DNA from 4 places in the Mesobacillus sp. genome. Region 1 is predicted to be linked to each of the others. Evidence: riboswitches for the same ligand, from Rfam matches in the RefSeq annotation. Region 1 holds a riboswitch; each other region holds the start of a gene.
What was found. Region 1 has a riboswitch for thiamine pyrophosphate ahead of AC3EBE_RS16650 (YkoF family thiamine/hydroxymethylpyrimidine-binding protein). Riboswitches for the same ligand answer to the same signal wherever they lie in the genome.

Region 2: linked by a shared signal. The riboswitch ahead of tenA (thiaminase II) and the one ahead of AC3EBE_RS16650 (YkoF family thiamine/hydroxymethylpyrimidine-binding protein) in region 1 are both predicted to bind thiamine pyrophosphate.
Region 3: linked by a shared signal. The riboswitch ahead of AC3EBE_RS20495 (3-oxoacyl-ACP reductase) and the one ahead of AC3EBE_RS16650 (YkoF family thiamine/hydroxymethylpyrimidine-binding protein) in region 1 are both predicted to bind thiamine pyrophosphate.
Region 4: linked by a shared signal. The riboswitch ahead of thiT (energy-coupled thiamine transporter ThiT) and the one ahead of AC3EBE_RS16650 (YkoF family thiamine/hydroxymethylpyrimidine-binding protein) in region 1 are both predicted to bind thiamine pyrophosphate.

What each region holds. Positions count from the first base shown of each region.
Region 1 is NZ_JBYNSB010000042.1:22,225-30,244, forward strand. It holds gene AC3EBE_RS16625 (ferritin-like domain-containing protein) at 31-459, shown strand; gene AC3EBE_RS16630 (c-type cytochrome) at 612-1,541, shown strand; gene AC3EBE_RS16635 (energy-coupling factor transporter transmembrane component T family protein) at 1,581-2,360, opposite strand; gene AC3EBE_RS16640 (ABC transporter ATP-binding protein) at 2,347-4,029, opposite strand; gene AC3EBE_RS16645 (ECF transporter S component) at 4,013-4,609, opposite strand; gene AC3EBE_RS16650 (YkoF family thiamine/hydroxymethylpyrimidine-binding protein) at 4,609-5,211, opposite strand; TPP riboswitch at 5,385-5,483, opposite strand; gene AC3EBE_RS16655 (hypothetical protein) at 5,552-5,803, opposite strand; gene AC3EBE_RS16660 (hypothetical protein) at 6,020-6,208, shown strand; gene AC3EBE_RS16665 (hypothetical protein) at 6,364-6,606, shown strand; gene AC3EBE_RS16670 (hypothetical protein) at 6,686-6,829, opposite strand; gene AC3EBE_RS16675 (DUF2238 domain-containing protein) at 6,826-7,464, opposite strand; gene AC3EBE_RS16680 (hypothetical protein) at 7,575-8,012, shown strand.
Region 2 is NZ_JBYNSB010000017.1:19,310-27,329, forward strand. It holds gene ahpC (alkyl hydroperoxide reductase subunit C) at 400-963, shown strand; gene ahpF (alkyl hydroperoxide reductase subunit F) at 976-2,505, shown strand; gene AC3EBE_RS05790 (nuclease-related domain-containing protein) at 2,634-3,542, shown strand; gene tenA (thiaminase II) at 4,224-4,910, opposite strand; TPP riboswitch at 5,012-5,115, opposite strand; gene AC3EBE_RS05800 (malate:quinone oxidoreductase) at 5,219-6,718, opposite strand; gene AC3EBE_RS05805 (LytTR family DNA-binding domain-containing protein) at 7,331-7,768, shown strand; gene AC3EBE_RS05810 (DUF3021 family protein) at 7,783-8,020, shown strand, end outside.
Region 3 is NZ_JBYNSB010000055.1:117,098-125,117, forward strand. It holds gene thiE (thiamine phosphate synthase) at 1-646, opposite strand, end outside; gene thiD (bifunctional hydroxymethylpyrimidine kinase/phosphomethylpyrimidine kinase) at 643-1,467, opposite strand; gene thiM (hydroxyethylthiazole kinase) at 1,454-2,278, opposite strand; gene AC3EBE_RS20495 (3-oxoacyl-ACP reductase) at 2,333-3,094, opposite strand; TPP riboswitch at 3,367-3,475, opposite strand; gene pepT (peptidase T) at 3,634-4,866, shown strand; gene liaG (LiaG family protein) at 5,075-5,941, shown strand; gene AC3EBE_RS20510 (DNA alkylation repair protein) at 6,068-6,775, opposite strand; gene AC3EBE_RS20515 (YetF domain-containing protein) at 6,889-7,575, shown strand; gene AC3EBE_RS20520 (LytS/YhcK type 5TM receptor domain-containing protein) at 7,712-8,020, shown strand, end outside.
Region 4 is NZ_JBYNSB010000003.1:1-8,020, forward strand. It holds gene AC3EBE_RS01400 (helix-turn-helix transcriptional regulator) at 156-617, opposite strand; gene AC3EBE_RS01405 (FeoB-associated Cys-rich membrane protein) at 733-888, opposite strand; gene feoB (ferrous iron transport protein B) at 910-2,922, opposite strand; gene AC3EBE_RS01415 (FeoA family protein) at 2,919-3,143, opposite strand; gene thiT (energy-coupled thiamine transporter ThiT) at 3,471-4,043, opposite strand; TPP riboswitch at 4,150-4,256, opposite strand; gene AC3EBE_RS01425 (histidine kinase N-terminal domain-containing protein) at 4,516-5,646, shown strand; gene AC3EBE_RS01430 (dicarboxylate/amino acid:cation symporter) at 5,705-6,985, opposite strand; gene AC3EBE_RS01435 (GNAT family N-acetyltransferase) at 7,099-7,668, shown strand; gene AC3EBE_RS01440 (ATP-binding protein) at 7,661-8,020, opposite strand, start outside.

The DNA.
Region 1 (8,020 bases):
ATGATAAAAATAATTTGGGGAGGTTCGTGTATGTATCCTTATTATTATCATTACAGACAAAATGAAAAGCTGATCAATGACCTGACGAAAGCGATCAATGGGGAGTATACTGCAACGCAATGCTATGCGCGACTCGCTCAAATGGCACCCAACGAGGTGCAGCGTGGGCAAATTAACGAAATACTAAGAGATGAAAAAAAACATCTTCAGCAGTTTACCCAAATCTATGTAAACCTGACTGGAAGACAGCCTCAGCCGCAAATGTCAGAGGAATGTGCAAATACTTACCTTGAAGGACTTGAAGCTTCTATAAAAGATGAACAATTGACTACGGATTTTTACCACGAAATTGCTGATGAGGCAGCAGATCCTGCAGTTAAAGATGTTTTTCGCAGGGCTGCTTTTGATGAACAAAACCATGCGGTGTGGTTCCTTTACTTTTTTACAAAAGAAAAATAGGCTGCTATTGAAAGAGTAGGTAAATCCTGCTCTTTTTTCTATTTGAACAGTTTTCATCATTTATACATATTTAACCTGAAAAAAATGAATCCATTTATACTAATATGGGTATATAGGAAGTTGATTATGAATCTGCATAAGGAGGAAATAGCATGAAAAATAGTCTTGCAATCATTATTGGTTTTTTAATTTTCGGTTCATTATTGGTCGGCTGGAAAATCAGTCAGGACCTGGGCCCTACAGAAACTGCAGTGGCACCGGAGACACAAACTGAAACTGCCAGCAACGAAATTGAATTCAATCCGCCAAGTATGGATGATGTCCCAGACGGTCCACTCGGAGAAAGCATCAAATATGGTCATCAATTGATGATGGAAACGAATACAGTAGCGGATGGGAATGTAGGAAATAACCTGTCATGTGCCAGCTGCCATGCGAACGGCGGAATTGTTAAAGAGGAAGCGCCAATGGTCGGTTTATCAGCGGTCTATCCTGAATACAGACCTCGTGAGGGTGAAGTTTATACGCTGGAAGATCGAATCAATGGCTGTATGATCCGCAGCATGAATGGTGAAATGTTTCCGAATGACAGTAAAGAAATGCGAGCGATGATTGCCTATCTGCAATATATGTCAGAAGGTGTACCAGCAGGGGCCGAGCTTCCCTGGAGAGCAGCGAAAGAACCTAAACAATTCCCAGTCCCAAGTGTTGAGGATGGCGAAAAGTTATATGCACAATCATGTGCAAGCTGCCACGCAGCTGACGGTGGAGGAACCGGTGCAACTACTGGTCCAGCAGTCTGGGGTGAAAATTCCTTCAATGATGGAGCAGGGATGGCCAGGCTGACTAAGATGGCTGGTTATGTGCAGAAAAACATGCCTAAAGGACAGGGAGGTACTTTATCAGATCAGGATGCTATCAATGTAGCCGCGTATATCCTGTCACATGATCGTCCTGAATTCGGCGGCCATGACAAAGATTGGCCAAAGGGCGGGAAACCTGCTGATATCATGAATAAGGAAAAGCGTGAACAAATCAAGAATGGAACCATCGATTGGGAAGCAATCGTGTCTGCAAAATAAAAGCTAGAGGAACCCGGCACAAAAAAGTGCCGGGTTTCTTCATAGTTCACCGTTATAGATCCGGAGGAATCCAAGCTCATAGGAGGACCAGGCACTGATTAAAATGACAGAAATCATGATAATCATGAATAGCCAGTCGGTTCCTGAGATTCTGATGACCCGGTAAAACTCCCTGTTTTTTTTGCCTGTAAACCCTTTTGACTCCATAGCTAATGCTGTCCGCTCTGCTTTTCTGATGCCGCTTGCAAGCAGAGGAATGGAATACTTCTTGATTTGTTTTACCTTATCCATAAGCGTCAGGGTCCTGCCGGCGCCTCTAACCTGATGTGCACACTTGATGATTTCATATTCTTCCTTCATTAGAGGAATGAACTGATAGCCTGCCATGATGGAATAAGCAAGTTTCGGAGGCATTTTGCATTGCTGCATCAGACTGAGTAAAAAATCGACAGGATTAGTAGTCAAAGCAAACATTAGCGATAAAGATGCAAAGCTAAGCATCCTTAAACCAAGAGACATGCTTCTTTCAAGGCCGTCCGCTGTAATGGAAATGAAAGCCCATTCCCATATTATTTTATCGCCAGGATCCACTCTTGGAAATACAAGTGATGACCACACATAGACTGCAGACATAAAAAGAAATGGAGCAAATAAAAGTATCCATTTCTTGAAGCTTACCTTACCCAGTATAAAGGTTAAGAATATCGTTATACCCAAACTGACCAAGGGTGTAACCGGGTCAAAGAAAATTGACAGCAAAAAGATGCAGATGACAATGCTGATTGCTTTGATACTCGGATTCAAATCATTTAACAGCATAACTTCCACCTTGATTCTGCTTCATTTTGTTTTCAAATTCCATACTGAAAGGGAGCTTTAACTTTGCTGTTGAAAGGATTTCTTCATTTCTCCATAATTCAGATGGAGTTCCAAAAAACAAATCTGACCCTTTGTGCACTACCAGTACCTTATCAGCATATTGATCGATTATGTCCATGTCATGTGTAATCATGATTACGCAGCCTGTTTCTGGTACAGAATCAGTGACCCACTCGATTAATTGCCTGGAGGTATTAGCATCCTGTCCAAATGTTGGTTCATCTAGAATTAAGACCTGCTGGCCATTAATCAGCATAATTCCTACACTTAGCCTTCTTTTTTGCCCCTGGCTCAGGGAAAAAGGGTGCTGGGAAAGTCGACCTGATAAATTGAGCGAATCAGCAATTTCTTTTATCTTCCCATCTGTATCGCCGTCTGTATGAAGACTGAATTTAATTTCTTCAAATACTGAATCTGTAATAAACTGATGTTCAGGGTTTTGAAAGACATACCCAATTCTCTTCCATTTTTCTTCTTCTCGCCATTTAATGAGGGAGATTCCTTCAAATGAAATACTGCCTGCGGCAATCGACTGAAGTCCTGTCAAGCATTTGGTTAAGGTGGTTTTGCCCGAACCATTCATACCTGCAATAGCAATGAACTCTCCTGATGCGATTGAAAAAGAAAGATTACTAATGAGTGTTGTACCAGCTTTAGAACAACTTATTCGATCGACATGGAAAACAGGTTTTTTTTCGAGTGGAAAAGAGCTGATTCTTGTATTTTTTAATAATGACAAAGCTTTTTCTGTGTCGTCGATCTGTTCAATTAGTTCTTCGACTGACAGTGGATAGGCAGAAGAACTTATCAACCCTGATTCCTCCAACTTAATAGCAGCGCAGACAGTCCTGGGAAGCCAGATGCCTTCCTTTGCCAGCTCATGTGCATAATCAGTAAAACAAACTCTTGGATTCCCATCGAAAATCAATTGTCCTCTAGCATTTAAAATCACGCAGCGGTCAATGATTCCAATCCAATTTTCCAGATTATGCTCTATGATTAAAATGCTCAGAGAGTTCTTAAGCTTTAGTTCCTTCAATGTCTCAGTCAATTCCATGCTTGATACAGGATCGAGATTAGCTGTTGGTTCATCCAGGATCAGTAATTCCGGTTTCATTACAAGGGCACATGCAATTGCTAACTTTTGCTTTTGCCCGCCGGACAAAGTATGGATCATTCGCTCTTTCATTGATAACATATCGACTAAACTTAAAGCCCAATCGATTTTCTCTGTCATCTGTGATCTTGGTGTCTGGATGTTCTCTAGTACGAAAGCGAGCTCATCTTCCACTGTCAGCATACAAAATTGTGCATCTGGATCCTGGAGGACAAGACCAACTTTTTGATTTATTTCGCCCGGGCCAAAGGATGATGTGTTTCTGCCGTGAAACTGGATTGTACCCTCCATAATTCCATCAACGGAAGATGGGTATATATTATTCAGGCAATAAGCTAATGTGCTTTTACCTGAACCGCTTGGCCCAAGCACCAGTACAGTTTCATCTTTTTGCATGCTGAATGAAATGCCATTTAACACTTTGCCTCCGGTATCGAAAGCAAAGGAGAGACCAGATACAGTTAGGAGGTTTTCTTTAGGCTGAGAATTCATGATTCTGCTTTGCCTTTCTGGTTTCTTTGCCAATTGGGAAGCTGTTCAGTGCGCCAGTCTTTGCCAGGCTGTCACTAATAAATTTCCCCAGAAGACCGGCCAGGAGTGCCCCGCTTGCAAGTCTAACCAAAAACATGGCTGTTACATATCCAGGAGATAAAGCGGTGTAACCGGACAGAAAATAACCCCACAAAAAACTTGTTACAGACGATCCCATTCCTGCTGCCATAAGAACCCAAACAGAATAGTTTTTCCATCTCCCAGCCGCAAAGACAGCCTCTGCACCGAATCCCTGTATGATTCCTGCAAGGATTAAACGTGGGCCTGCTGCGTTGCCAAGCATTACTTCAATCATCGCGGCAATTGTCTCAGAAAGAAGAGCTGCGCCAGGTTTTCTTATGACATAAGAAGCAATGATGGAAACGATGAACCAAATCCCGAAAATAAAATCATATCCGATCAATCCGAACATACCTACCAGCACATTACCAAGCTGAAGGAATAGGAGATATATAATCCCAAAGACAACTGCAAGGACAGATAATACTACCACCTCACGAAGTTTCCAGTTTGTAAGCATTATCTCTTCTCCTTTCTTGATGGGCTGTTGGCTGACATTGTGACAGTCATGACGATATGTGAAGAATCACTCTTTCTTGCGCCATCGAAAGCCATCTCGAGTGCTTCAAATACTTTATTTGCCTCTCCGTCCATCCTTGACGCATAGTGGACCCCGCCTGAAAAAACACCTTGTTGCTGTGCGGCTCTGACCTGTCCCATTATGACATCCATATATGTAGGTATCCCAAGCGGATATAAGGCGAATTGGACTGCTACCTCTTGTTTTATTTCACGCGAGCTCAATTCGTTCATACGTAAATGATCATTTGTCATAAAGGCATCTCCTGTGGTATCACCAGGACAGCCGTTAGAGAAGGTTGCATTCAAGACCACATGATGCCCTGTTTTAGCAGCGTTTAGATAGATAGCTTTTACTACATCGAATACGTGTTCAGAATTGCCCCTGACACATGTGCTTATATCGTCAGTCTCTATCCAGACCTTTGAAGTATCCACCTCATTTAAAGTTGACATAATGATTCCTGCAAAATTGTCTGACATAGGATAGATAGAAAATCTTGCTCCGGAAATTTCGCTTGTTCCACATAATCTTTTACTCACTGCTTTTCATCTCCTCTTCATTTTTAAGCTGGCTTTGTAAAGCAACAGAGATTCCTGTCGGCACAACAGTTGAATAACGCGATTGCCTTATAAATAGCCATATGTAAAAACAAAAAACTGCACCCCATGGGAAGGGTGCAGTAGAATACAGCCGTTTCTGAATAGCGTAACGGAAAGGTTCTTCTGCACTTCCCCACGCTGGTATTATCCAGATCGAGTAATAAGGGTCAGGACGTAGTCCTTCTCAGCGAATAGCTCCCCTAGTGCCAAAAATATGCAGTTATTGTTTCAAAATCATCTTAAAGCAGTTGGTTGAAGTTGTAAATATAAAAATATTAATTTATTTTTCATTCGAATTTTTTTGGTGCTTCCTCAGTCGATATTCGTGGGCAGATCCAAGCTCTTGGTTAAGCAGCCATTCCATTTCCTCAAGAGCTTCCCTGGTGACAACAGGATCATGCCAGGACCAGTGTACCGTGTATACGAAATAATAGTTTTTGATTTTCCTAAATACGACGATTGAGTTTGGATAATCATTAAACTGGGCTTTGATATTGTATCTCTTTGCGTATGACCATTTAGTTAATTCCATGTCAAAACCCCATGTCTATGTTTTCATTACAATTACCCTGACTGACAAAAGGCAAAACAGACATAAAGCCAAAGGAAGTGTCAATACCTGTCTGTATGTGGTAAAATAAGTGGCATTGAGAAATTGTTAGCGACAAATATCTGCATGATACCACCTGCTAGCAGGTTGATAGTTAAATAATATCGAGTAAACGCGAAACCTGGAGGGAAATAAGCAATGAATGAACCCCAAAGAATACAACTCAATGTAAGAGTAGCTAAGGAAACCTCAGATATGTTGGATGAGATTGTGGAATATTATCAGGAGAATACCAAAATCGGCAGGATTTACAAAGGTGATGTCTTGACAGATATTATCCAGAAGTCGTATGAAATTATGCAGAAACAAAAAAGGCTGAACAGATAAAACAGTATTGATGCAATAAAGCAATTTTACGGCGAATGTTAAGACAAATTGTCATAGCTAAATGTGGCAAAATTATGAACAAAACAGTTGCACTTGGCAATAATAAGTCGTATTATTTTAATAATCTGATAATTAGACTTAAGGTGGTTATACTTATGATGAGAATGGCTATTGCTGGTGTTGCTGGTTTTGTTCTCGTGTTTATAGAGTCTTATATTGTAATGGTTATAAAACAATATGAAGCAGTAGACTTTGGGGGAATTGCTCCATTTGTCAGTGTATGGACGATGAATTTTTTCCTTGTGTTCTCAATTCTTACTCACATCAAATTCTGGTATGAGGAAAGAGAGGCACAGCGAGAGGAAGAAGCTGCAGAGAGAGACCGGTTTATTAATTAGAGATGTTAAAGGCAGCCATGATGGCCGCCTTTTTTTCGTTCACAATGAAATCATTCTTTCGCGACAATTTTAGTTTTTATTACCTTTGATCATCATAGTCTTTCTCAGCTTCTTCAGCAGCAATTCTCAACTCCTGAAAAAATAATTGGTCATTGCATACCATGCTATGTTTTTGCTCCTCATCATTCAGATTATGATTTTGTGTTGTCTGATCTTTTTTCATTTGTATACCTCCTTTTGTTTTATTCCTATTTCCCTTTCAAGAAGGCTGTTATGCATCTTGGTGAAAAGAAGCAGGGAAAGCAATGCTCCGCTGAATGTAAGGAACATATCCCATTGAGTATCCCAAAAATCCCCCTGTGCTCCGAGAAAATCGTGAGCCGCTTTACCTCCTCCTGTAAGAGTTGCAAATAGCCATTCAATAATTTCATACAGAGCTGCAATCGACAGGGTTACTGATAAAGCCAACCAATTTACCAGTGCTCCTATAGAGAGAGGAGTTTTTCTCATCAGGATCTCGCGGAAAATGATGACGATTAGCCCTTTCATCAAGTGTCCAAACCGGTCATAATGGTTTCTTTTTAAATTAAAATGATCTTTCAGCCAATCGAATAGCGGAACATTTGCATAGATATAGTGCCCGCCAATGAACATCAGAATTGTCACAAAAGCAATGATGGTATAAGACAGAGTGGTTAATGGGAATCTTTTGTATAGAAAAGCCGTTACTGCGATCGCCACAATAGCTGGTAAAACCTCTGCCACCCACGTTGGTAAATAGGCAGGCTTTATCGCTGACCAGGCAAAAAAGGCTAAGACAATAATAAATAAAAGAATATGTAGATTTCTTTTCTGCAAATAACCAACTCCTATGAACAAAATGATTATGTAAAGTATTTGATTTATTTCCATTTTTAATCCTTAATTCTACTTTTCTTAACTAAACTCATACATAATGGAGGTTTCCCATGTCTGGAATCAAGTGCATATACAGCTTTGATGAGGAAGAGCAATATTTAAAGATCGATTTTTTACCGGCGGACAGTGATGGATCTCAGTCCTGGAAGGCTTATGTATTTGATGAAAATTGGACTGAATTAATTGGCACGGCAGCATCTGTATCAAAACGATTTGCAGATGTTTTGGAATATGCGTATGAAAGGCTGAGTCTTAGGGGGAGGATTGCCGTTATCTCAGGTCTTGATGCTGCAGGCAGAAATGTATCAGCGGTAGATACTTCGCTTTTCCACCTGCAGGCATTGCTGTATTCTTCGGCGATCCTTGTCATTGAGGATTGGAAAGAATTCGAAGAGTTTGGCTTCAAGAGTGATAAATTATCCAATGGCGAAATATTTTATTACCTTGCATCAGAAGATACAGCACAGGACTCTTGCCGTTTTTTGTAATTTTATCT
Region 2 (8,020 bases), on a different contig from region 1:
AAAAGTGAGGTGAAATATTAAATTATAGTAAATAGGCTACAATAACCTGTTAATTCTGTCAATCTAGTTATTTTTGGAAAATCTAAATATGCACGTGTAGTCAGTGTTTTTTGAACTATCACACTCAAACAATCTATGTTGGGGATTTTTTTTACTATAGAATTAAAAAGCTGCAAACTGTTAACACTCTTTATGTATGCAAAAAATTCTCATTTCCATTAAACTAAAAATGAGTGGAAAAGATGTTCCATAAAGCGAGTACTTATCGCTTGACAAGAGAACGAGCTCTATATGATAATGGTTATCGAATTAGAATTATTCTAGTTTATTGAATAGTTAACTGAATTCCTTCAGTCCAACTATTTCACAATAAACCAAAATTTAAGGAGGAACTTAATCATGGCATTAATCGGTACTCAAGTATTACCATTCACAGCAAACGCATTCCACAACGGAGAATTCATCACTGTTTCTGAAGAGAACTTCAAAGGCAAGTGGAGCGTAGTCGTATTCTACCCAGCAGACTTCACATTCGTATGTCCAACTGAGCTTGAAGACATGCAAAACCAATATGCAACACTTAAAGAAATGGGAGCAGAAGTATACTCTGTATCTACAGATACTCACTTCACTCACAAAGCATGGCATGACCACTCTGAAGCAATCGGCAAAATCGAGTACATCATGATCGGCGACCCTTCTCAGAAGATCTCTCGCAACTTCGATGTATTGAATGAAGAAGATGGTCTTGCAGACCGCGGAACTTTCATCATCGATCCAGACGGCGTAATCCAGACTGTTGAAATCAACGCAGGCGGAATCGGCCGTGATGCTAGCCAGGTTGTCAGCAAGCTTAAAGCAGCACAATACGTTCGCAACAACCCAGGCGAAGTTTGCCCTGCAAAATGGAAAGAAGGCGAAGCAACACTTAAGCCAAGCCTTGATCTTGTAGGAAAGATTTAAGGAGTAACCTCCATGTTATTAGATGCAGAAATTAAAGCACAATTAGCCCAATATCTCCAGCTGATGGAGGGCGATGTGCTGCTTAAAGTCAGCGCTGGATCCGATGATGTTTCTCGTGACATGCTGGCTTTAGTCGACGAATTGGCGACAATGTCAACTCGCATTAAAGTTGAGCATGCAGAATTAGATAGAACTCCAAGCTTTAGTGTAAACCGTATCGGCGAGGACACTGGCGTAACCTTTGCCGGGATTCCTCTCGGACACGAATTCACTTCTTTAGTCCTTGCTTTGCTGCAGGTTAGCGGCAGGGCTCCTAAAGTGGACCAGAAAGTGGTTGATCAGATTAAGAATATCAAGGGCGAATATCGCTTTGAATCTTATGTAAGCCTGAGCTGCCACAACTGTCCTGATGTTGTACAAGCTTTGAACTTAATGAGCATTCAGAACCCTGGCATTACTCATACAATGATTGATGGAGCGGCTTTCAAAGAGGAAGTTGAAAGCAAGGAAATCATGGCAGTGCCAACGGTGTTCCTGAATGGTGAGCCTTTCGGAAGCGGACGCATGTCCCTTGAAGAAATCCTTGCCAAGATGGGTACTGGCCCTGATGCATCTGAATTCAGTGACCGTGACCCTTACGATGTCCTTGTTGTCGGCGGCGGCCCTGCTGGTGCAAGTGCAGCCATCTATGCAGCACGTAAAGGAATCCGTACAGGTATCGTTGCTGAACGCTTTGGCGGACAAGTTATGGATACTCTTGGTATTGAAAACTTCATCAGTGTGAAGCATACCGAAGGTCCAAAGCTTGTCGCAAGCCTTGAAGAGCATGTAAAGGATTATGGAATTGATATCATGAACCTTCAGCGTGCAAAACGTCTGGAAAAGAAGGACCTGGTTGAGGTCGAGCTTGAAAATGGTGCAGTACTTAAGAGCAAAACTGTCATCATTTCAACAGGTGCCCGCTGGCGGAATGTCGGCGTCCCTGGCGAAGCCGAGTTCAAAAACAAAGGTGTAGCTTATTGCCCTCACTGTGATGGCCCATTATTTGAAGGAAAAGACGTTGCTGTCATCGGCGGCGGAAACTCAGGTGTCGAAGCTGCAATTGACCTTGCAGGAATTACAAAGCACGTTACTGTGATTGAATTCAACCCTGAGCTGAAAGCTGATAAGGTGCTACAAGACCGTCTCTTCAGCCTGCCTAATGTCACTGTTGTGATGAACGCTCAAACAAAAGAAATTACCGGTACTGATAAAGTAAACGGAATTACTTATGTTGATCGTGCTACAGGTGAAGAACATCACGTTGAATTGCAGGGTGTATTCGTCCAGATCGGTCTCGTGCCAAACACAGACTGGTTAGGCGATACATTAGAGCGCACTCGCTTCGGCGAGATTGTCGTGAACAATCACGGAGCTACAGACCTGCCTGGAGTATTCGCTGCAGGTGACTGTACAAACAGCCCTTACAAGCAAATCATCATTTCAATGGGATCAGGTGCCACTGCAGCATTGGGTGCATTTGATTACTTGATTCGAAACTAATGTAAAAAAAGTCGCTTCGTTACCTTAATTGGTATCGGGCGACTTTTATTATTGAAAAAATTAACAAAACATTCACAAAATACTTTTGGCAAATCACTTAGAATATGATTATAGAAAGGATGTGGAGTATGTTACTTAAAGAACGATATGAATCAGACGAGCTAGTCATCCTGCGATACTTAGACTCTAGGATGAATTTAGATGACAAGAACAAGCACCATTTATCAAACCTCGAAAAAGGGTTCGAAGGTGAGGTTAAATTTGATCAGCTGGCAATAAATATTGAGGAAGACAGATATATCATCAATGATTTGCTTCTGGAAATAAACAATTCCTATTTCCAAATTGACACACTGATTATTTCACAAGGAATCATCCAGTTAATAGATATCAAAAATTATGAAGGTAACTGCTATTTAGAATCTGATAAACTTTATAATGTCACTACTGGCCGAGAGTATAAAAATCCGCTTATTCAGTTATCTAGAAGTGCAGGCCTCTTTCGCCTACTCCTGCAAAACCTCAAAATGAATTTTTTATTTGAAGCCTCCATTATTTTTATTAATCCTGAATTCACTTTATATCAAGCCCCTATGAATCAACCTATCGTTTTACCAACTCAGGTACCTGCGTTTTTGAGAGGTTTAAATAACACTCCATCCAAGTTAAATGACAACCACATGAAACTCGCTAAGAAGTTAATCTCTCTGCATATTTCTAAGAACCCCTATGTAAAATTACCTAAATATAATTATGAACAGCTGGAGAAGGGTATTTATTGTAAATCATGCAAGTCTTTTGCCACTTTTATTGTGAATCATGATATCGTTTGCAACAGGTGCGGATACCATGAAAGGATTGAACCTGCTATTTTAAGGAATGTAGAGGAGTTCAAACGACTTTTTCCTGAAAGGATAATCACTACTCAGAGTATTTATGAATGGTGCAAAGTAGAATTGAATAAAAAGACTATTAACAGGATTTTAAAGAAAAACTATATCACAGTTGGCACTACACGGGATACACACTATAAGTAGAGTAGATCTATTTTAGTTCTGATTGTTATTTCTCGTTCTCCTTTCCCAATGAGGTCGCCTTTCGGACAGTTTTGGGGCTGGTCCTTCTATTCCTGTCCGAATGAGGTCGCCTTTCGGACAGTTTTTTGGGCTGCTCCTTCTATTTCTGTCCGAATAAGGTCGCCTTTCGGACAGTTTTGGGGCTGGTCCTTCCATTTCTGTCCGAATGAGGTCGCCTTTCGGACAGTTTTGGGGCTGCTCCTTCTATTCCTGTCCGAATGACGTCGCCTTTCGGACAGTTTTGGGGCTGGTCCTTCCATTTCTGTCCGAATGAGGTCGCCTTTCGGACAGTTTTGGTCCTGCTCCTTCCATTTCTGTCCGAATGAGGTCGCCTTTCGGACAGTTTTGGGGCTGCTCCTTCCCTTTCTGTCCGAATAAGGTCGCCTTTCGGACAGTTTTGGTCCTGCTCCTTCCATTTCTGTCCGAATAAGGTCGCCTTTCGGACAGTTTTGGTCCTGCTCCTTCCATTTCTGTCCGAATGAGGTCGCCTTTCGGACAGTTTTTGGGCTGGTCCTTCTATTTCTGTCCGAATAAGGTCGCCTTTCGGACAGTTTTGGTCCTGCTCCCTCTATTCCTGTCCGAATGAGACCGCCTTTCGGATATCAATCATTCAGTGAAGCTTAATGTTTACGTTTGTCCTTGTCACTTTTTCACTAATTCCATTTGTACAGGCCACTCTTCCAGCTTATAGGCCATATCCCAAAACATATATTCAAGCTGACAGCTCAGCAAAAAGTGTTCTCTCATTCTTTCCTTTTCTCTTTCAGAGGCTTCCTCAGCAAGTTCATCGAGCCTTGCACAGAATTTTTCAGTGATGCTATCTGTCCGGCTGCCGTAAAAGCTGATCCATTCATAAAAAGGATGGGTGCTGTCTGGCTTTATTTCATTCAATAGGTTTTTCCCTATCTCCCAATAGGTCCAGGGGCAAGGCAATAATACAGCCAAAATTTCACCCAGTGTTCCTTCATGGGCAACGCTGAGCATATGGCGGATGTACTGATGGGCAGCCGGGGCTAATGCAAAACCTTGCAGCTCATCGTATGAAACCCCAGCAATTTCACAAAAGTTATTATGAGGATGTACTTCGCTGTGTAAAATGAATGAAATTTGCTTATTGAACATTTCCATATCTTCGCGAGTCTCGCATTTGGAGATGGCAATTCCATAGATTCGAATAAAGGAGCTTAAATATTCAAAATCCTGCTTGATATAGTGGACTAATTGCTCCGGCAACAGCTCATCATTGGCTATTCCTTTTACAAATGGATGCTCAAATATCGCCTTAAAAATAGGCTCTGCTTCTCTTCTCAAATCTGCTGAAAAACTCATGGACATTTCCCCTTTTATCAGTTATTTTGGGAAGACGTTAAATGGAGCGATTCAACGAAAAAACCGCTCCAAAAATGGAGCGGCAGAATAATTATTTTTACCCGGCACAGACTCCACTTTCCTACGCTAGTATGAACTAGATCAGGTTCAAAGGGTCCAGGATTCTTCCCGTCTCAGCCATGTAATGGCTCCCCTAGTGGTCTTCCTATTCGATTCAACTTTACTCTACAATTCGTTTTCATAAAAGTCAAACAAATAAATGCTCCAAAAAATGGCCACCCATCAAAGATTGGCGGCCATCCTTTATATTAATTATGAACCACGACTTTTTCATTCAACCCAAGCGTCTTTGCAGTCGATTCATGAATTTCATGGAAAAGCTCAGGGTTGTCCACTAATGAAACGCCATAAGAAGGAACCATTTCTTCTATTTTCGCTTTCCACTTGAACATTTCTTCTGGGAAGCACTTCTCCAGCACTTCAAGCATGACATGGACGGCTGTTGATGCACCTGGTGACGCACCAAGTAATGCTGCTACCGAGCCGTCTGCGGCACTGACGACTTCAGTACCGAATTGAAGCGTTCCTTTGCCTGCTTCTGTGTCTTTGATTACCTGAACACGCTGGCCTGCTACGACGATTTCCCAATCCTCGCTTTTTGCACTCGGGATGAACTCACGCAATTCTTCCATGCGTTTTTCATGCGAAAGCATAAGCTGCTCGATCAAGTATTTCGTCAATGCCATTTCTTTTACACCTGCAGCAAGCATTGTAATGACATTGTTTGGTTTCACAGAACTGATTAAATCCAAGTTCGAACCAGTTTTTAAGAACTTAGGTGTGAAGCCGGCGAACGGCCCAAACAACAGTGCTTTTTTATTATCAATGAATCGTGTATCAAGATGCGGAACAGACATCGGAGGAGCCCCTACCTTTGCCTTTCCGTAGACCTTAGCATGGTGCTGTTCCACCACCTCAGGGTTTTTGCAGACCATGAATAGTCCGCTTACCGGGAATCCGCCGATATGCTTGGACTCAGGAATACCGGTTTTTTGCAGCAGATGCAGGCTTCCGCCGCCGCCGCCGATAAAGACAAATTTTGCACTGTGATACTCAGTATTGCCGGTATTTTGATTATGGACCTTTAATTCCCACAGGCCATCGCTTGTACGTTTAATATCCTTAACACTATGGTTATAGTTTATCTCAACATCTTTACGCTTCAAATGGTCAAATAACATGCGTGTTAACGCACCAAAGTTTACGTCCGTTCCAGAATCGATTTTGGTAGCCGCAATCGGGTCATTCGAGGTACGGCCTTCCATGATCAGCGGAATCCATTCCTTCAATTTCTCAGGATCCTCGGTGTATTCCATCCCCTTAAACAGAGGTACAGTTGAAAGCGCTTTAAAACGATTTTTCAAAAACGTAACATTCTTTTCCCCTTCAACCAGGCTCATATGTGGAAGTGGCCTGATGAATTCATGAGGATTTTCAATCAGATTTTTATTTACAAGAAAAGACCAAAACTGTCTTGAAAGCTGAAACTGTTCATTTACTTTTATGGCTTTGCTGATATCGATAGAGCCGTCAGCTTTTTCAGGTGTATAGTTAAGCTCGCACAATGCCGCATGTCCCGTTCCGGCATTATTCCATTCGTTGGAGCTCTCTTCGCCTGCGCTTGCAAGCTTCTCGAATACTCTGATTTCCCAATCAGGTGCTAATTCTTTAAGTAAAGATCCCAAAGTCGCGCTCATGACTCCAGCACCAATTAAGATAACGTCTGTTTTTTTCTGTATGCTGTTCATTATAAACCTTCCTTATCCCCTATATTTGAAAAAAGGAGTAGGCACTCCCGCTCAGATGTTTGAAAGCAAGGGGCGCTTACTTAGGCACAAAAACATTTCCGTCACAAATAAAAAACCATTCAATATCTATTATAATGATTGATATATTAAAATATCTACTATTATCTGATAATTATAGACTATTTTTGTAAATAAAAAAAGTAAGAAGCGTTACCAGGACAGAAGCAGGGGGACGTACCCGTTGCTTCCATTAGTCCAATTAAGTTGACTGAGGCATAAGAAATGTATCAGCACTTCATTCCCTTCACCAATTTTAACCAGTGTCTCAGGGTTTTAAACAATATTATTTTAAAAAAGTGAGTTGTCTGGTTGCTAATTAGAATTCAACAATCTCCTGCTTTAAAAATTCTTTAATTTCACTGGAAGCAGAAGATACGTCCCCTTGCTTCCGCATCGTTTATCTCTACCTTAGAAGAAAGAGGTTTTATTGTACAGGTCGGCGAATTAAAGTATTTAGATATACTTAATCTTGGGCACAGGGTACGTCCCCTTGCATTGATAAGTTGAGATTGGAAGCACAGGGTACGTCCCCTTGCTTCAGTGGGTGATGAGATGAAGATTTCGATTGAGGAGATTAATAAGGATTTGGCTGAGGAGATTCTGATCCGGTGTCATGAGGTGGATGATGAGGTTAATGAGATCATTAATAAGCTGAGGACTGATCAACATTTGATTATTGGGTATCAGGATGAGGAAGTGCACCGGATTAGGCTTGCTGACGTCTATTATTTCGAGGCGGTGGATGGGAAGGTTTTCGGGTACTGCAAGGACAGTGTGTTTGAGGTAAAACAAAAGCTTTATGAGCTAGAGGATTTAACCAAAGGGAAAAATTGCTTCCGGGCATCCAAATCAACGATTTTGAACATAGCGAAGATATCCTCTATTTCCCCTTCCATCAGCGGCAGATTCGAAGCGGTGCTTGATAACGGGGAACGTGCCATCATATCAAGGCAGTATGTGCCTGTCCTGAAAAATATGCTCGGATTGTAACTGGAGGCCTATATATGAAGCTAACTGAATTTGCGCAAAAAATCATGAAGGATTTCTTGATCATTTTTGCCTTAATCATCATTATCATAACGAGCTTACGGCAAATCTATATTCCCGATATGGCATTTGATCTGCAATCGATTTATATCCTTATGGCCTTTTCGTTCATAAGTGCATTGACGGGATTGATTTTGTATTCTCCCAATGATCTAAGCGAGAAAAAAATGCGACTAAGGATCATCATTCATTTTT
Region 3 (8,020 bases), on a different contig from region 1:
GTTGAAAAATTTCCGTTTTCAGGGCAGCTGCTGCTTCCTTTATATTGTCAGCATGGCTGATTGCCGTGATGACAGACACTCCATCTGCCCCGGCCTGCATTACCTCGGCTGCGTTCCCGGCGTTTATCCCGCCGATACCCACTATTGGAATATTGAAATCTATCAATTTTTTTAATAAAACAGTTCCCTGGACTGCCCTCGCATCTTTTTTCGTCTCTGTCGGAAAAATCGGGCCGACGCCAAAATAGTCCGCACCAGCAAGCTTGGCGATTTCTGCCTCCCCGCGATTATGGACGGATACTCCAAGAATTTTGTTACCGATTATCTTGCGAACTGCCACGGCATCCTCATCCTCCTGACCGATATGGACCCCGTCAGCATCCAGCTCCAATGCCAGTTCGATATCATCATTCACGATGAACGGGATGCCATTCTCCTTGCATAGCCACTGCAATTTCCTGGCCATTCCAAGCTTCCCATTGCCACGCATGGCGCCGTCTCCCTTTTCCCGATATTGAAAAAGGGTAATGCCGCCCTCGATTGCCTCCTGCAAAACTTCAACAGGATCCTTCAGGCAGTTTATACTTCCAGCTATAAAATAGATCTTAAGCAGGCGCTTCATATCTCCTGAGCTGATTCTGGTCATATTGTCTGCCTGCTTTCCTGTTTCTTTTTCTGGTTAAAGGCCCAGTGATTAGTGGGACCATGCCCGCTTCCAATCGCCAACGGGTATTCAATGGCTGCCTGAATGAACTCCTTGGCAACGGATACTGCGTCGTATACCGAGGCTCCCTTTGCAAGCTCAGCGGTAATCGCTGCGGAAAAGGTACAGCCTGTTCCGTGAGTGTTTTTCGTCTTGACCCTTGGGCTGGAGAAAGAAGTAAACTCTGTCCCGTCAAAAAGAACATCAACAGACTCATTTCTGTCTTCATCATGACCGCCCTTGATCAGGACATAGCTGGCTCCCATTGCTTGAAGGATTTTTGCTGCTTCCTTTTTTTCTTCCAGGCTATTAATCTTGATGCCCGTAAGGACTTCAGCCTCTGGAATATTCGGGGTAATGACCAGTGAAACGGGGATCAGATGCTTTTTCAGCGCCGATACTGCCTCCTGCTGCAGCAAGGATGCTCCACCCTTGGCAATCATGACCGGATCGACAACAACTTTTTCCCAGCCAAAATGGTTTATTTTTTCAGTAACAGCTTCAATGATTTCTGCATTGAAAAGCATCCCTGTTTTCAATGCATCTGAGCCGATATCCTCGCCTACGGATTGAATCTGTTTTGCCACTGCCCCGGCGTCCATCGGAAAAACCCCCTGGACGCCAAGCGTGTTTTGAGCCGTGACAGCCGTCAATGCAGACATGCCATAGACACTGAGTTCCTGAAATGTCTTAAGATCAGCCTGGATTCCTGCTCCTCCGCCGCTGTCCGATCCGGCAATTGTCAGTGCTTTAAACATATTCATTCATCTCCCTTTTCGTAAAAGAACTAAGTCTCATGATATCGTCCTCATTCACTTTGCTTAACTGGTTCAGGAATTCTATCTGGAAGCTTCCCGGCCCTTGGTGCGCACTTTGATTTGCTGCTTTTTCAGCTGAGATTCCATAGGTAATGATCGCAGAAGCTGCTGACTGAAGCTGATTTTTTTCCACAGCCGAAAAGGCTCCAACGACCGAGGAAAGAAGACAGCCGGTTCCTGTTACATTTGTCAGGATTGAGTGGCCATTGTGGCCAATGATTGTTGTTACGCCATCGGTTATGATGTCATCCTTACCTGTTAAAGCAACGGTTGTTTTTAATTTTTTGGCAGCTGAAACAGCGAGCTCGGCTACATCACCAGCTGACTCACCGGCATCTACTCCGCGAATCTCCCAATTCTCACCGGCAACATTGGCGATTTCCGCCGCATTCCCTCTGATTATCGAAATCTCTAACTCTGCCATCAGTTTCCTTGCCGTTTCTGTCCTGAAAGCTGTCGCCCCTGCCCCGACTGGATCAAGAATGACCGGCACTCCATGCTTATTGGCTGATTTGCCGGCTATTAGCATCGATTCAACTACCTGCGTATTCAATGTTCCGATATTCAATACAAGGCATCCTGCGATTGCGGCCATTTCGGCAGCTTCTTCAGGTGCATACGCCATAACCGGCGAGGCACCGAGCGCAAGCAATCCATTGGCGGTAAAATTGGTGACCACGACATTCGTGATGTTATGTATCAATGGATTCTCAGTACGGACCTTTTTTAGCAAGCTGGCAATCTCTTGTTTTTGCATAGCAATTCCTCCTTCATCTTTCGTGAGTTCGTTCCAGGTGCTGGCTTTCGCCTTCTAATCCATGACCAGGCCGCCGTCCACCACAAGGTTTTGCCCTGTAACTGCCCTCGCCCATGGAGATGCAAAGAAAACAATCCCATCTGCGACTTCTGCCGGATCGGTCACTTTTCTGAGAGGGGTCGAGGATTCAATCAGCTGGAATACCTCAGCAGATGTCGCCGCGCTGGCGTCTGTTGTTTTTAGCAAACCGCCTGAAACCATATTGACGGTTATGCCGTGTTTCCCTAGATCATTTGCCATATTCCTAGTGAACCCTAACAAGGCTGCCTTGCTTGTCGTATAGTCGTGATAGGCAACGACTGGATTCTGGAACAGGTTTGTGCCTATATTGATAACCCTGCCAAACCGGGATTCTTTCATATCAGGTAGTCCAGCCTGGATTGTATTCAATGCTCCTCGGATGGCGCCCTCAAGCTGAGCCTTGTAATCCTCCCAGCCTACGGAAAACGCATCCTTGTTCGTTACAGGGTCGAACTTGAAGCTGACTAAAGCGTTATTTACCACCGTGGTAATCGGAGTCCCGAAATGTTCCTTAGCCTGTTTGAACATGCTTTGCACTTGTTCCGGATTTCTCACATCAGCCTGGATGGCGAGTGCGTTTTTGCCAATTTGCTCTTCAAGCTGCTTTGCCTTCATTTCATTTTGGAAATAATTTATGACAACCCTTGCGCCTTCCCTCGCAAAAGCCTTCACTGTTTCTGCTCCTAATCCCCGGCTGCCGCCAGTCACCAGTACAACTTGATCTTTTAGTTCCATTTTTGAAAACCTCCTTGGAATATTGCTCTGATATAACCAAAATAGATTTGATTTTTAAGATACTGTTGATTGTAGTGGAAGGCGCGTAGACTCCTGCGGGCGCAGCTGGACAGGTGAGACCCCGCAGGAGCAAAGCGACGAGGAGGCTCAGCGCCAGCCCCGCGGAAAGCGAAGCGCCTGGAACGGAAATCAACAGCCTTATTTCAGAGCAAAAAAATAAAAAAGCCAGATCCGTGAAAGGACCTGGCTTTAAAAGCAATGTAAGGGAAAAAAATCATCTCTTACTACTTTCCTACGCTGGTATTACCCAGATCAGGTCCAAAGGGTCAAAAAACTGCCGTTTTTCTCTCAGCCCGACACAGGGCACCCCTAGTAGTACAACGATATTTAATTAGTTTCATAGTAGCCTTAACATTTTTATATGTAAAGCATTTTCCGATTATTATTAAAAAATTCCCATTATTCACCTCCCCAGAAATTGTCTTCATAAAGATGTGTGATAATATGAAAATATACTCATGAATGGGAGATGAAGGGAATTGAAGAATGAAATTATTGAACGATTTACAACCTATGTAAAAGTGGATACCCAGTCGAATGAAAATAGTGAAACCTGCCCTTCAACCGAGGGACAGCTTACACTTGCGAATATGCTTGTCGAAGAATTGAATAGCATCGGGATGCAGGAAGTCACGATCGATGGAAACGGCTATGTAATGGCGACGCTTCCAGCCAATACCAATAAGGATGTACCGACAATCGGCTTCCTTGCCCACGTGGATACGGCTACTGATTTTACAGGAAAAAATGTTAAACCTCAGGTAGTTGAAAACTATGATGGTCAGCAAATTATGCTGAACAAGGAACAGAACATCATCCTCTCTCCTGCGGATTTCCCTGAGCTGCCGCAATACGAGGGACACACCTTGATCACGACAGACGGCACAACCCTTCTTGGAGCTGATAACAAGGCTGGAATCGCTGAAATCATGACGGCGATGGATTATCTGGTCAAGCATCCGGAAATCAAGCACGGGAAAATCAGGGTTGCCTTCACACCTGATGAAGAAATAGGCCGCGGGCCGCATAGGTTCGATGTCGAAGCATTCAATGCGAAATTCGCCTATACGATTGACGGCGGCCCACTAGGCGAGCTGGAATATGAAAGCTTCAATGCCGCTGGTGCCAAGGTGACCTTCAAGGGAAAAAATGTCCACCCTGGAACGGCAAAGGGGAAAATGGTCAACTCCGCGAAGATCGCGATGGAATTCAACAGCAGGCTGCCTGAAGAAGAGGCTCCGGAACATACAGCGGGATATGAAGGCTTCTTCCACCTCAGCTCCATCAATGGCGATGTGGAGGAAACAACGCTGAGTTATATCATTCGTGATTTTGACCGGGACAGCTTCCAGGCACGGAAGGATCTCATGCAGCAAATCACCAACGAACTAAGGCTGAAATATGGTGAATATCGAGTTGAGCTTGAAATCAAAGACCAATATTACAACATGAAGGATAAGATCGAGCCCGTGAAGGAAATCGTCGACATCGCATACGAAGCAATGGAAAACCTCGGCATCAAGCCGATCGTCAAGCCAATCCGCGGCGGCACCGACGGATCCCAGCTAAGCTATATGGGACTGCCGACACCGAACATCTTCACAGGAGGCGAAAACTTCCACGGCCGCTTCGAATACATCTCAGTCAACAACATGATCAAAGCAGTAGAAACCATCGTAGAAGTAGTTAAATTATACGAAGCCAAAGCATAACACTTTACCACATCACCGCGCCGGGGGTCAGACCCCCGGCGCTTTAACGCATTCCCGCACTGGGGGTCTGACCCCCAGTGCTTTAAAGTGTTGAAGCGGGGATTGAATCGGGCTCTGGTCTTAGGCGGATTTGGTTCTGAGGGGCATTGGTGTGCGCTGGTGAATGGTTTATTCTGGATATAGAGATTGATTGAGAGGGGAAATTGGGATGTTGAAGCGGGTTTTGGTTATTTTTCTGATTATTACCGGTGCTTATATTGGGATGAATTATTTGATTGGCGGGGATGGGCTCAATTTCGCAAAGGCGAAGGATTCTGCTAAGGTTACGAAAAACATCGAGAATATCTCGATCGATGTTTCAAGCATCAGCACGACCGTCGTTCCTGAAGACAGAGATGATGTCAGCGCTGAGCTCGAGGGAAAGGGAACTGTTTCTGTGCATAAGCGCGGGGATACAATCGAAGTTTCTGCAAAGCGGAAAGGATTCTTCTGGTTCAATTGGTTTGAGCTTGATGAGACCTCTTTGACGATTTACATTCCTGAGGACTATGACCAAAACATGAAGCTCGAACTTGGTTCAGGTGAAATCACCTTTAAAGGGTATTCTATACAGGAACCAATGAATCTGGATAAGCTGGCCATTGATGTTGGATCCGGCAGCCTGGTTCTTAAAAACATGAATGTAAAAACACTGGAGCATCACAGCTCATCTGGAGAGGTTGAAATTAATTCGCTAACTGCCGAATCTGGAACATTCGATGTGAGTTCAGGAAGTGTCAGTGTCCAGAACTACTCGGGTAAACTTGATGCAGATGTTTCCTCAGGCGAACTGGAAATTCAGATGGCGAAAGTAACTCATGATATCAATTTAAATGTCAGCTCCGGCGGCCTTGAGCTGGACCTCCCGGATGATGCAGACTTCACCTTGAATGGAAAAACAAGCAGCGGAGATATTTCGTGTGAGTTCAAGTTGAAAAACAAGATAGAAAACGATAACGGATTATCAGGCAAACACGGAAGCGGCAAGCATGCAATCGATGCTGATGTATCAAGCGGCAATATTGAAATCTTTTAATAGGCTCTGTTCGTTAATTTTGTTGCTTTCACACAAAAACTAAAAGTGTATGAACTCGAATGCGAAACAAGCTCTTTAATCCTAAACCTGGGCAGCTGCACTCCCGCAGATGCCCAGGTTTTTTTGTTAGCAAATGCATGTCTTCCGCTTGGTCCCAATCTTATTCCGCTCTTCCATCTTTTTAATATAGTCTGCAGCCAAAGGAACCTTGCAAGCAGTCTGGCCTACATCCACATGCACCTTGCCAATAGTACCTGCGACCTCCGATGCCTCCTTATGCAGTGCTTGCACATATCCCCCTGCACAGATGACAAAGTTGTTCATCACGTACCTTACGCGATTTCTTTCCTGATGGATCGTTGATTCCACCAGACTTAAAAGGCTCCGGACTTCCTCTAAATCTATGTCCTCGTCCGGAGTGATGGATAAATAATTGGCATAAGTGCTCCAGCCGCAGACTGCGATCATCTCATGATCAGACTCGATCCATTCCAAAGCAAGCTCATGTCCATATGGACTTTCTGCTGCAACTCCAGCGACCGTGTATTCTGCAATCATGTACCAATACGCTTTTTTCGCCCAATCCTGCAGAGTGTCTTTTGGAACCAGCTTCGGATTCACTGATAAACCAGCCAAATACATGGCATCACTATTTCCCGTATCATAGAGTGCGAGAGCAAGTTCCTGATCCTTTTTCACATGCTTGACCAGCATCTTCAAATCTCCGACTCTCACACCGAAGAAAGGCTCTCTTGCCCCATGTCGCTTTAGTGTATTCCTTGTTTGCTCGGAGCCCATTTCTTCAAGCTTGCCCATTACTTCATCCAATCTCATTCCGCCGCCCCCTAATTACAAACTTTTTTATCAGTATAAACCAAAAATGGAATAATTAGCGCACGGAAGTCAAATGTTATATTGATAGAATCCATTAAAATCAGGAGAGTCTCATGGAAACAATCTTAACTACTACGATAAGAACTTTAATTGGTTTCTCCGTTTTATTATTCCTAACGAGAATACTCGGCAAAAAACAATTAAGCCAGATGACATTCTTTACTTATATTACAGGGATTGCGCTTGGTAATATCGCTGGTGATATGGTCGTGCACAGAGATATTAAATTAATCGATGGTGTCACAGGTCTGGCACTTTGGGCAACTTTCACACTGGCAATTGAATACATCAGCCTTAAATCCGCAAAGGCCCGTATTTTGCTTGATGGTGAACCAACGATTATCATCAAGCAAGGGAAAATTAACGAAAAGGCGATGAAATCCGCTAAATTGAATATGGATGATCTTACGATGCTGCTCAGGATTCAAAATATATTTTCAATATCAGAAGTAGACTATGCGATTCTAGAGCCAAATGGACAGCTAAGCGTCCTGAAAAAGGTTGAATATGAAAATATAACCCAAAAAGCTGCAGGCCTGACTCCTTCCCCTCGGCTATATTTGCCAACCGAGCTTGTGGTTGACGGCAGGGTTGTCTTGAAAAACCTGAAAGAGCTCAATATCAGCGAGGACTGGCTGATGAATGAACTGAAAAGAACAGGCATCAGCAGAATAGCTGAGACGTTCTATGCTGAGCTGCAGAGTGATGGAACTTTATTTGCTGAAAAAAAATCCCGATGAACTGCCTGTATCTCAAACAGGCAGTTTTTTTCAATAATAACTTATTAGACCAATCTGATTTCCTCGCTTTTACTTTCCCTTCCCTTCCGATAAAATTAAAACAAGTATATAAACCCACCTCCGAAGGAGAACGGATATGTTCGAACTCTTAATTACGATGCTGGAACGGCTTGGCATTATCGTCACGATTGCTTTCATATTGACCAGATTCCGTTTTTTCACCAGCCTCATTTACCACGACAGACTGAATCGGCGGCAGCAGTATTTTGCCATCGTCTTTTTCGGTTTTTTCGGGATCATTGGTACATATTCAGGTATGAGCTTCAACACGGACACTCTGCAGTTCAACCGCTGGGCGGCTGACCTTGCATCAGATGAAGCAATTGCCAATTCCCGCGTGATTGGGATCGTCATCGCCGGCTTGCTTGGCGGCTATAAGGTAGGG
Region 4 (8,020 bases), on a different contig from region 1:
GTTTACGTGCTAGAAGTTCAATTCCAAGTGGACCACTCAGATACTCCTGCACCACCATTACTTTAAAACTTTCACTATATTTAGCCATAATAAAACACCCCAGAAGTTAGAATTTCACTCTAACTTCTGGGGTGCACATTATTGGTACCCGGCTTTTAATTACTTTGTTCTTTTGACAGCTCCAGCAGCCTTTCCCTCGTTTCCTCTTCCTCAAAGCTGCTAAATATACGGAAATCATCTTCATCCAATATCCTGAAATGCTGGCTAAGGATATTTTGCTGCATAACAAACCCTCCGGCACGATCAACTTCCCGCCACCAGACTTTTCCGCCGAGCGTTTTTTCCTTGCGGTAATCTGTCCCTTCATGCGCGATTGTTTCAAGCACCTCTAATGGTTCATTCCCGAAAAGGAATTGAATTGTCTCGGTCTCTCTGAATAAGGCACAAATGGTCACAACGGTTGACCAGCCCGCCTGAGCCCTTCCTTTTTCAATCTGCACCAGCGTCTTTTTGGAGACACCGATTATATCTGCCATTTTATCCTGCGTATATCCTACTTCAGCCCTCAGCACTCTTATTTTTTCCGACACTCGACTGATGATTTCATCCCTGGTCATCCGCTTCATCCTTTTAAGTTCTTTTAGTGTAATTTTACACTTACAACGGTGAAATTCAAATGTTTTTATTGAAAAGAGCATTTAAAAAGGATGTGATTGCTCACATCCTGCCATTTCACTTCTTATCCTGTACTGTGCTGCAGCTTGTGGAACAAGAATCCTGCAGGGAACATGCTGCACATTTCCCCTGCTTCGATTTTTTTATGAAACGGAAGAACGCCCAGCCAGCATAGCCAAATATCGCTCCCCCGATTAAAATGTTCGCGATCATATTAAAGCCTCCTTTTCTGGATTAGCTTAGTCCAATAAACTTTCCACCTTGATAAATAGCCAGCGATAGCACGTAAGCAATCACTAATGCGTAACCGATGGAAAAAGCTGTCCAGCGCTTGGAGCCGGTTTCTTTGTATATCGTTGCTACTGTCGCCAGGCAGGGTACGTATAAAAGGATGAAAACCATGAAACTATATGCTGCCAGCGGAGTGTAATAGGTTGCCAGCAATCCCTGCAATGTTGCTTCATCAGGCACAAAATAAATGATGTTCATAGTCGAGATAATCGATTCCTTTGCCAGGAAGCCTGTAAAAAGGGAAGCGCTGGCTTGCCATGTCCCAAAGCCAATTGGCGCAAATAAAGGTGCAACTATTCCGCCAAGGGCAGCCAGATAGCTGTTATCCATGCTGACATTCACACCACCCGGACCGGCATAAGCAAGCAGCCAGATCAGCACCGATCCTGCAAAGATGAAGGTTCCTGCTTTTTTAATGAAGCCCTTTCCCTTATCCCAAGTGCTCCTCCAGAGTGCTTTTGCCTGCGGCAGCCTGTAAGGAGGAAGCTCAATTACAAACAGGGAGGTTTCCCCCTTCAATAGCGTCTTTGAAAAAACCTTTGCCAGCAGTAACGCAACAAGCACTCCTAAAACATACAGACTTAAAACAACAAGTGCCTTATGCTCAAGGAAGAATGCGCCAACGAATAAGGCATAGACGGGAAGACGCGCTGAACATGACATCAGCGGAGTCAGCAGGATTGTCATCAATCTTTCCTTTGGTGTTTCAATGGTGCGGGCAGCCATGATCCCCGGGACATTGCAGCCAAATCCGATCATCATTGGAATGAAGGCCTTGCCATTCAGCCCGACGGATTCCATCAACCGGTCCATTACGAGTGCAACACGGGCCATATAGCCAGAATCCTCAAGCAGCGAAATAAAGAAAAACAAAATGAAAATCTGCGGGACAAAAACAAGGACTCCTCCTACTCCCGCAACGATTCCTTCAAGAATCAGATCCTCAATGAACTTTGAGGTTCCTGCCGCAGAAAGCACAGCCGCAATTCCATTAGTGACGGGACCGGATAAAATCGAGTCAAGTGCATCAGACAGCGGGAACCCAAGCCAGTCAAACGTCAGCATGAACATTAAATACATCAACATCAAGAAAATCGGAATCCCTAAAAATTTGTTTGTGACAATCATGTCGATCCGTTCGGTTAAAGGTATGCTTTTGGCAGCTGACCTTGTGGCAGAGGCAGAGAGAATCCTCTCGATTGCTTCACTGCGCTTCTGATAGATGACCTGGTCCAGGGAATGTTTATCACCAGTATGATTGGAATGAGAAACAGCCACGGACTCCATGAGTGAATCTATTCCCTGAATGGATAGTTCTTGTTCAAGAAAATGCTTTACATAAGGATTTCCTTCGAATAGCTGCAGGCCAAGCCAGCGGGAAGAAATGCCCGTTCTGCCCTGGAGCATAGCTGCAAGCTTAAGGATTCCATCCTCGATGGCTTTTCCGTAAAAGACCAGATTCGTTTTTCCTGTTTTTACGGCTTCCCCTGTAACAAGCTCGGCAAGCTCATCACAGCCCTTTCCGGACCTTGCGACTACTGGGGCGACCGTGACACCCAATTGACTCGAGAGTTCTTCAATATTAATTTCAATTCCTCGGCTTTTGGCGACATCAAGCATATTCAAGCCAATGATGACAGGCGCATCATATTCCATTACCTGCAAGGTTAAATGAAGATTCCTTCTTAATTGCGATGCATCCAGGATGTTAAGCAGCTTTTGGAATGGCTCGCGGAGAAAGAAATTGGTAACGACTCCTTCATCCTTGGATAATGGGTTAAGTGTATACACTCCTGGCAGATCAATGAGCTTGTCCCTTCCGTTCTTCAGGACCCCCACTTTCTTCTCAACCGTTACGCCGCTCCAGTTGCCTACGTATTCATATGAACCTGTCAAATTATTAAACAGGGAGGTTTTGCCTGTATTTGGATTACCTATAAGCGCAATGTTATTCATACTCTTTCCACTTCGATTCTAAGCGCTTCTTTCCTGCGGATACCGATGCATTGGCCGCAAGATTCGACCATTACCGGGCCGCCAAATGGCAGGATGCACTTGACACATACCTCTGCTCCTTCAGCAATACCTAAGTCTAGCAGTCTTCTTTTAACAAACTTGTCAGCACCAGCAATATTCAAGATCCGGCCTTTTTCCCCAGTCTTTAGATTCCCCAGCATAGCCATCACCTTTTTCCGAAAATGTTTTGGTTATTTACTTATTCACATTTACAGTGCCTCGGAAGATAGGGCACTGAGCTATAATTAAAATTAAATTGTTAAAGCAGTTTCTCTTCATTTCTAAACATTTTGCTAATTGAGAATGATTATCTTTATTTAATCATTTTTCTCTCACCTCCACTGTGACATTAATCACAGATTTAAGGTTCGGAACTTCATAACCTGCTTTTAGCCATATAATTGACAAATCTTACTTTTTAAGTATATACCTGCAACGGTATATTAAACCATAAAAAAAGAAGAGCACCTGGCTCCTCTTAAGATTGACTATTTGAGCATCCTATTAGGTGCTGAACTGATAATAAGGATGACAATGATCGCACTGAGAATCATGCTTGGAAGCATATAAGTGCCATTATAAACAGCTGAATACACCCATGCTGGCTGCCCTTTTGGTGCATAGCTGCCAAAGAAAATCCACCCTGAAAGAAAATGGGCGATGAATCGAAGTGCGCTCCCGATAAACGTGCCAGCTACAATCAGGCCTATCCACTTCTTGCCCCGTCCTTCCTGAAGGGAGGCTTTCACCTGGCTGGCGAATACACCTGCCAATCCCAAAACAGCAAAGGCAACGAGATAATCCAAAATGCCTTGTACCGGATGATAAATCTGAGACATCCCAAGAATGAATTGCAAAAGTCCAAATATGAATCCGGTAAGGATACCGCCTTTTAATCCCCAGCGGAATGCCATCAGGAATACAGGCACCATCGCGATGGAAACTGATCCGCCCTGCGGCCAGATCCTTGAAAATAGGAACCCTGAAAAAAGATCCAATAAATACGCCAGGGCCGAAAATACTGCCACTTCCACTAAAAATAAAGTTTGCTTTTGTTTCATGTTTCTTCCCCCTTCTTTTCAGAATGAGGTCCGCTTCAACACGCCTTTTCTGCTTCAGAAACAAAAAAAGCAATCGAGGGATCGATATAGGATTCCCAAGATTGCTTTCCTATCGCATCCACATTCCTACGCTAGCATTAACTAACAGGTTCAAAGGGTAAGAACTCGGCCGCTCACTCTCAGCTGCTTTACGCAGCTCCCCTTGTGGTTCTATTTAATTTGTCAACTATGAATATACTACTTTTTATCTACGAAGACAAGGAAAACAATTTCATCTTTTTATGCAACTCATAATTTATATTAAAATGTCGACAACCAATTTAACAAATACTGATAAAAAAATCGGTCTTTAGTCACCTTTTTGCTAATTCGACGCCTTTCTGCGTATGTTCTAAATATTCGACAAAGGGATTTTCATTTTTCCACCGAATGTTTTTAAAAACGGAATTGTTAAACTGGAGGACTCAATTAAATGCTGCCAATTACACAGAACCGACTGCTAAGCTTCCTGTCTAGTGAAAAAGAACATCTGATTGCCGAGTGGAATGAAATGATCATCGTATCTGAGGACGATCCATATAAATTAAGAATTACAAAAAACGCGGAAGAAATGTATGGAATCATCATGGCCATCTTTTCGAAATCGAATGAAGAGCTTGAGGTTCATTTACAAAAAATCGCTTTTGCCGTCGGAGAAGAAAGGGTCCGTGCTGACATTAACATCGGGGACTTTGTTTATAACGTAAACTCTGGGCGGTCTGTTATTTATAAACATCTCCATAAAATGAAACTGGGATGGGAAGAGCTTCAGGACACGATTAACAGAATCAATTACTGCTTTGATACATTCCTGTACTACGCCGTTTCTTATTACAATGAACAGAAGAATAAGATCATCGAGGAAAAGAATGAGTTCATCGATTCTACCCATAAAGACCGGCTGACTTTGCTCGGGCAGATGACTTCAAGCTTCATCCATGAATTCCGCAACCCGCTGACCTCCATTCAGGGGTTTATCCAGCTGTTAAAATCCGATCATCCTGAGATGAAGTATCTCGATATCATCTCGAGCGAATTGGAACAGCTGAATTTCCGGATTTCGCAATTTTTGCTTCTTTCCAAAAAGGAGCTGATTGGGAAAGAGAAAACTTTTTTCTCAGTAAATAAAATGATTGATGAGGTATTAAATTTCCTTTATCCAAGTATACTTGATACCAATGTGAAGATTAACAAGGAAGTCGCCGAAAAGATGGAATTGTACGGGTATGCTGATGAAATCAGGCAGGTGCTCATCAACATCATCTTCAACGCAATTGATGTCCTGAGCCAATATCGGGACGACCCGAGAATTGAAATCAAGGGATTCTTCGTCAATGATACTCATATCAAATTAGAAATCTCAAATAATGGCCCGGTGATACCAGACAATTTACTGAAGACAATCTTTGAACCATTTGTCACGACCAAAACACTTGGAACAGGGCTGGGTCTTTTCGTCTGCCGGGAAATCATTGAAAAACATAAGGGAATACTCGCCTGTTCATCCGAACCTGACAAAACATCATTTATCATTCTTTTGCCATTGAACGGAAATGAAATGTAAGTCCCACAACTATCAAAAAGCCCGTCCCTTATAAAGAAGGAACGGGCTTTTATTGAGACTAAGCTCTATCGGAATACTCCAAAGTGCTTTTGTCGGCCATCGTTTTTACCTTATTTTTTGCTGTCTTCGCCTCATGCTTCTTCTCTGATTCTGCAACAATCACCGCACATGCTGCATCACCCGTGATATTCACTGCTGTACGCGCCATATCGAGCAATCGGTCAATACCCAGTATTAATCCTATACCTTCAACTGGCAATCCAACAGATTTGAGGACCATCGCCAGCATGATCAAACCGACACCTGGCACCCCTGCCGTACCAATACTTGCAAGCACCGCTGTCAGGACAACTGTCGCTAACTCGGCCATCGTCAGGTCAGCACCATAAACCTGCGCGATAAAAATCGTTGCAACTCCTTGCATGATGGCCGTTCCATCCATATTGATTGTCGCGCCCAAAGGCTGCACAAAGCTGCTGACAGACTCTGGAACCTTCAGATTTTTTTGCGCTGTTTCCATCGATACAGGCAGTGTCGCGTTACTGCTGGATGTACTGAATGCCACTCCCATTGCTGGTGCGAATCCTTTAAAGAACCATAAAGGATTTTTGCGTGCAAGGAAATATACACTTGATCCATAGGTTAATAAACCATGAAGAATTAATGCAAGCACAACCACAAGCATGTATACACTCATAGCTTTTATAGCATCTAAACCCTGACTGCCAATCGCTGTCGCAATCAAGCCAAAAGTTCCATATGGAGCGAACTTCATCACGAGACCTACTAAATACATCATAATTTCATTGCCTTGCTCGATGAGATTCAAAATACCTTTGGTTTTATTGCCTAATGCAGTTAATGCAATCCCAATAAAAATCGCGAATACAATGATTTGAAGCATATTGCCGGATGTGATTGCTTCAAATGGATTGGTCGGGATCAGATTCAGGAATGTCTCACTTACCGGCGGAGCTTTTTCCGCTTTAAAATCCGCCCCGGTTGTATCGAACTCTCCCATTAGACCTGGCTTAATCAAATAGCTTAATGAAATGCCAATAATAATTGCAATTGCAGTAGTCCCCAGGAAGAAGCTTACAGTCTTTAAACCAATTCTTCCAAGCTTCTTCGGATCTCCAAGTCCCGCAGAACCGAGGATGATTGAAAACAACACTATTGGAACGACAAGCATACTGATTAGATTGATAAAGATTTTCCCCAGCGGTGTAAACAGGAATTTATCAAAAACAGTAAACAAATCTGGTGAAAATATGTTAAGAATCAAGCCAGTCATGGCACCAAGGCCAAGACCGATGAGTATCCTGGTAGTTAGCTTCATGTTATTCCTCCCAAAAAAAGATAAAAAATAATGTAATGGTTTATTCCCTTTATGCCGATTATTAAACGCCATCTGCATGATTGGAGAAAAGTGCCAGAGGAGGTTGATAGTAAGTGTATATAAAGGTCGATCAGGAAATTGAATTGCATACTTTTCAAGGGAGCCACGCTTTGGAACTGTTTTGGCTCGTTGAAAGGAATCGCGGATTTTTGCGAACATGGCTTCCGTGGGTGGATAAAATGAAATCCGTTGACCAATTTTACCATGTCATCCATATGTGGAAGGAACAATATGAAAATAACCAGAGTCTTCAATTAGCCATCAGGTATAAAGGAAAACTGGCCGGAAGCATCGGCCTGCAGGGGGTGGATTGGCACAATTCACAGGCAAGCATAGGATACTATATTATAGAATCGTTTCAGGGCAAAGGAATTGTTACCAGGGCGGTAAAAGCCCTGTTGAAGCTTGCGTTTTACGACCTCGCTTTGAACAGGATGGAGATCCGCTGCGGAAAAGAAAATTTCAAAAGCCAGGCCATTCCGGAAAGATTAGGATTTACTAAAGAGGGCATTATGCGAGATGGAGAGTTTTTAAACGGAAAATTTCACGATTTATTTGTCTATAGCCTGCTTTCAAGAGATTGGCATCAATACCAGGTTCCTTCATCCCACGAAATCATCTAACAGGCAAACGAAGGGTAAAAGTGGTCCCATTACTGCTGGAATCAACTGAAATCCTTCCGCCATGTTCTTCAACAATTTTATAGCAAATCATCAAACCAAGGCCATTGCCGTTCTCTTTTGTCGTAAAAAACGGCTTGCCGATTTTATCCATTAATTCATCAGGAATGCCTATCCCACAATCTGATACAGAAATCAATATGCAGCCGTCTCCATTTGAAAGTTCAAGAATAATCTCTCCAGGAACATCCATTGCATCAATGGCATTCATCAGCAGATTGATCAGTACCTGTTTGATTTTTTCTCCATCACAAAGAAGCAAACTGTCGTCGAGTGTCGAGCGCTTAATGATTTC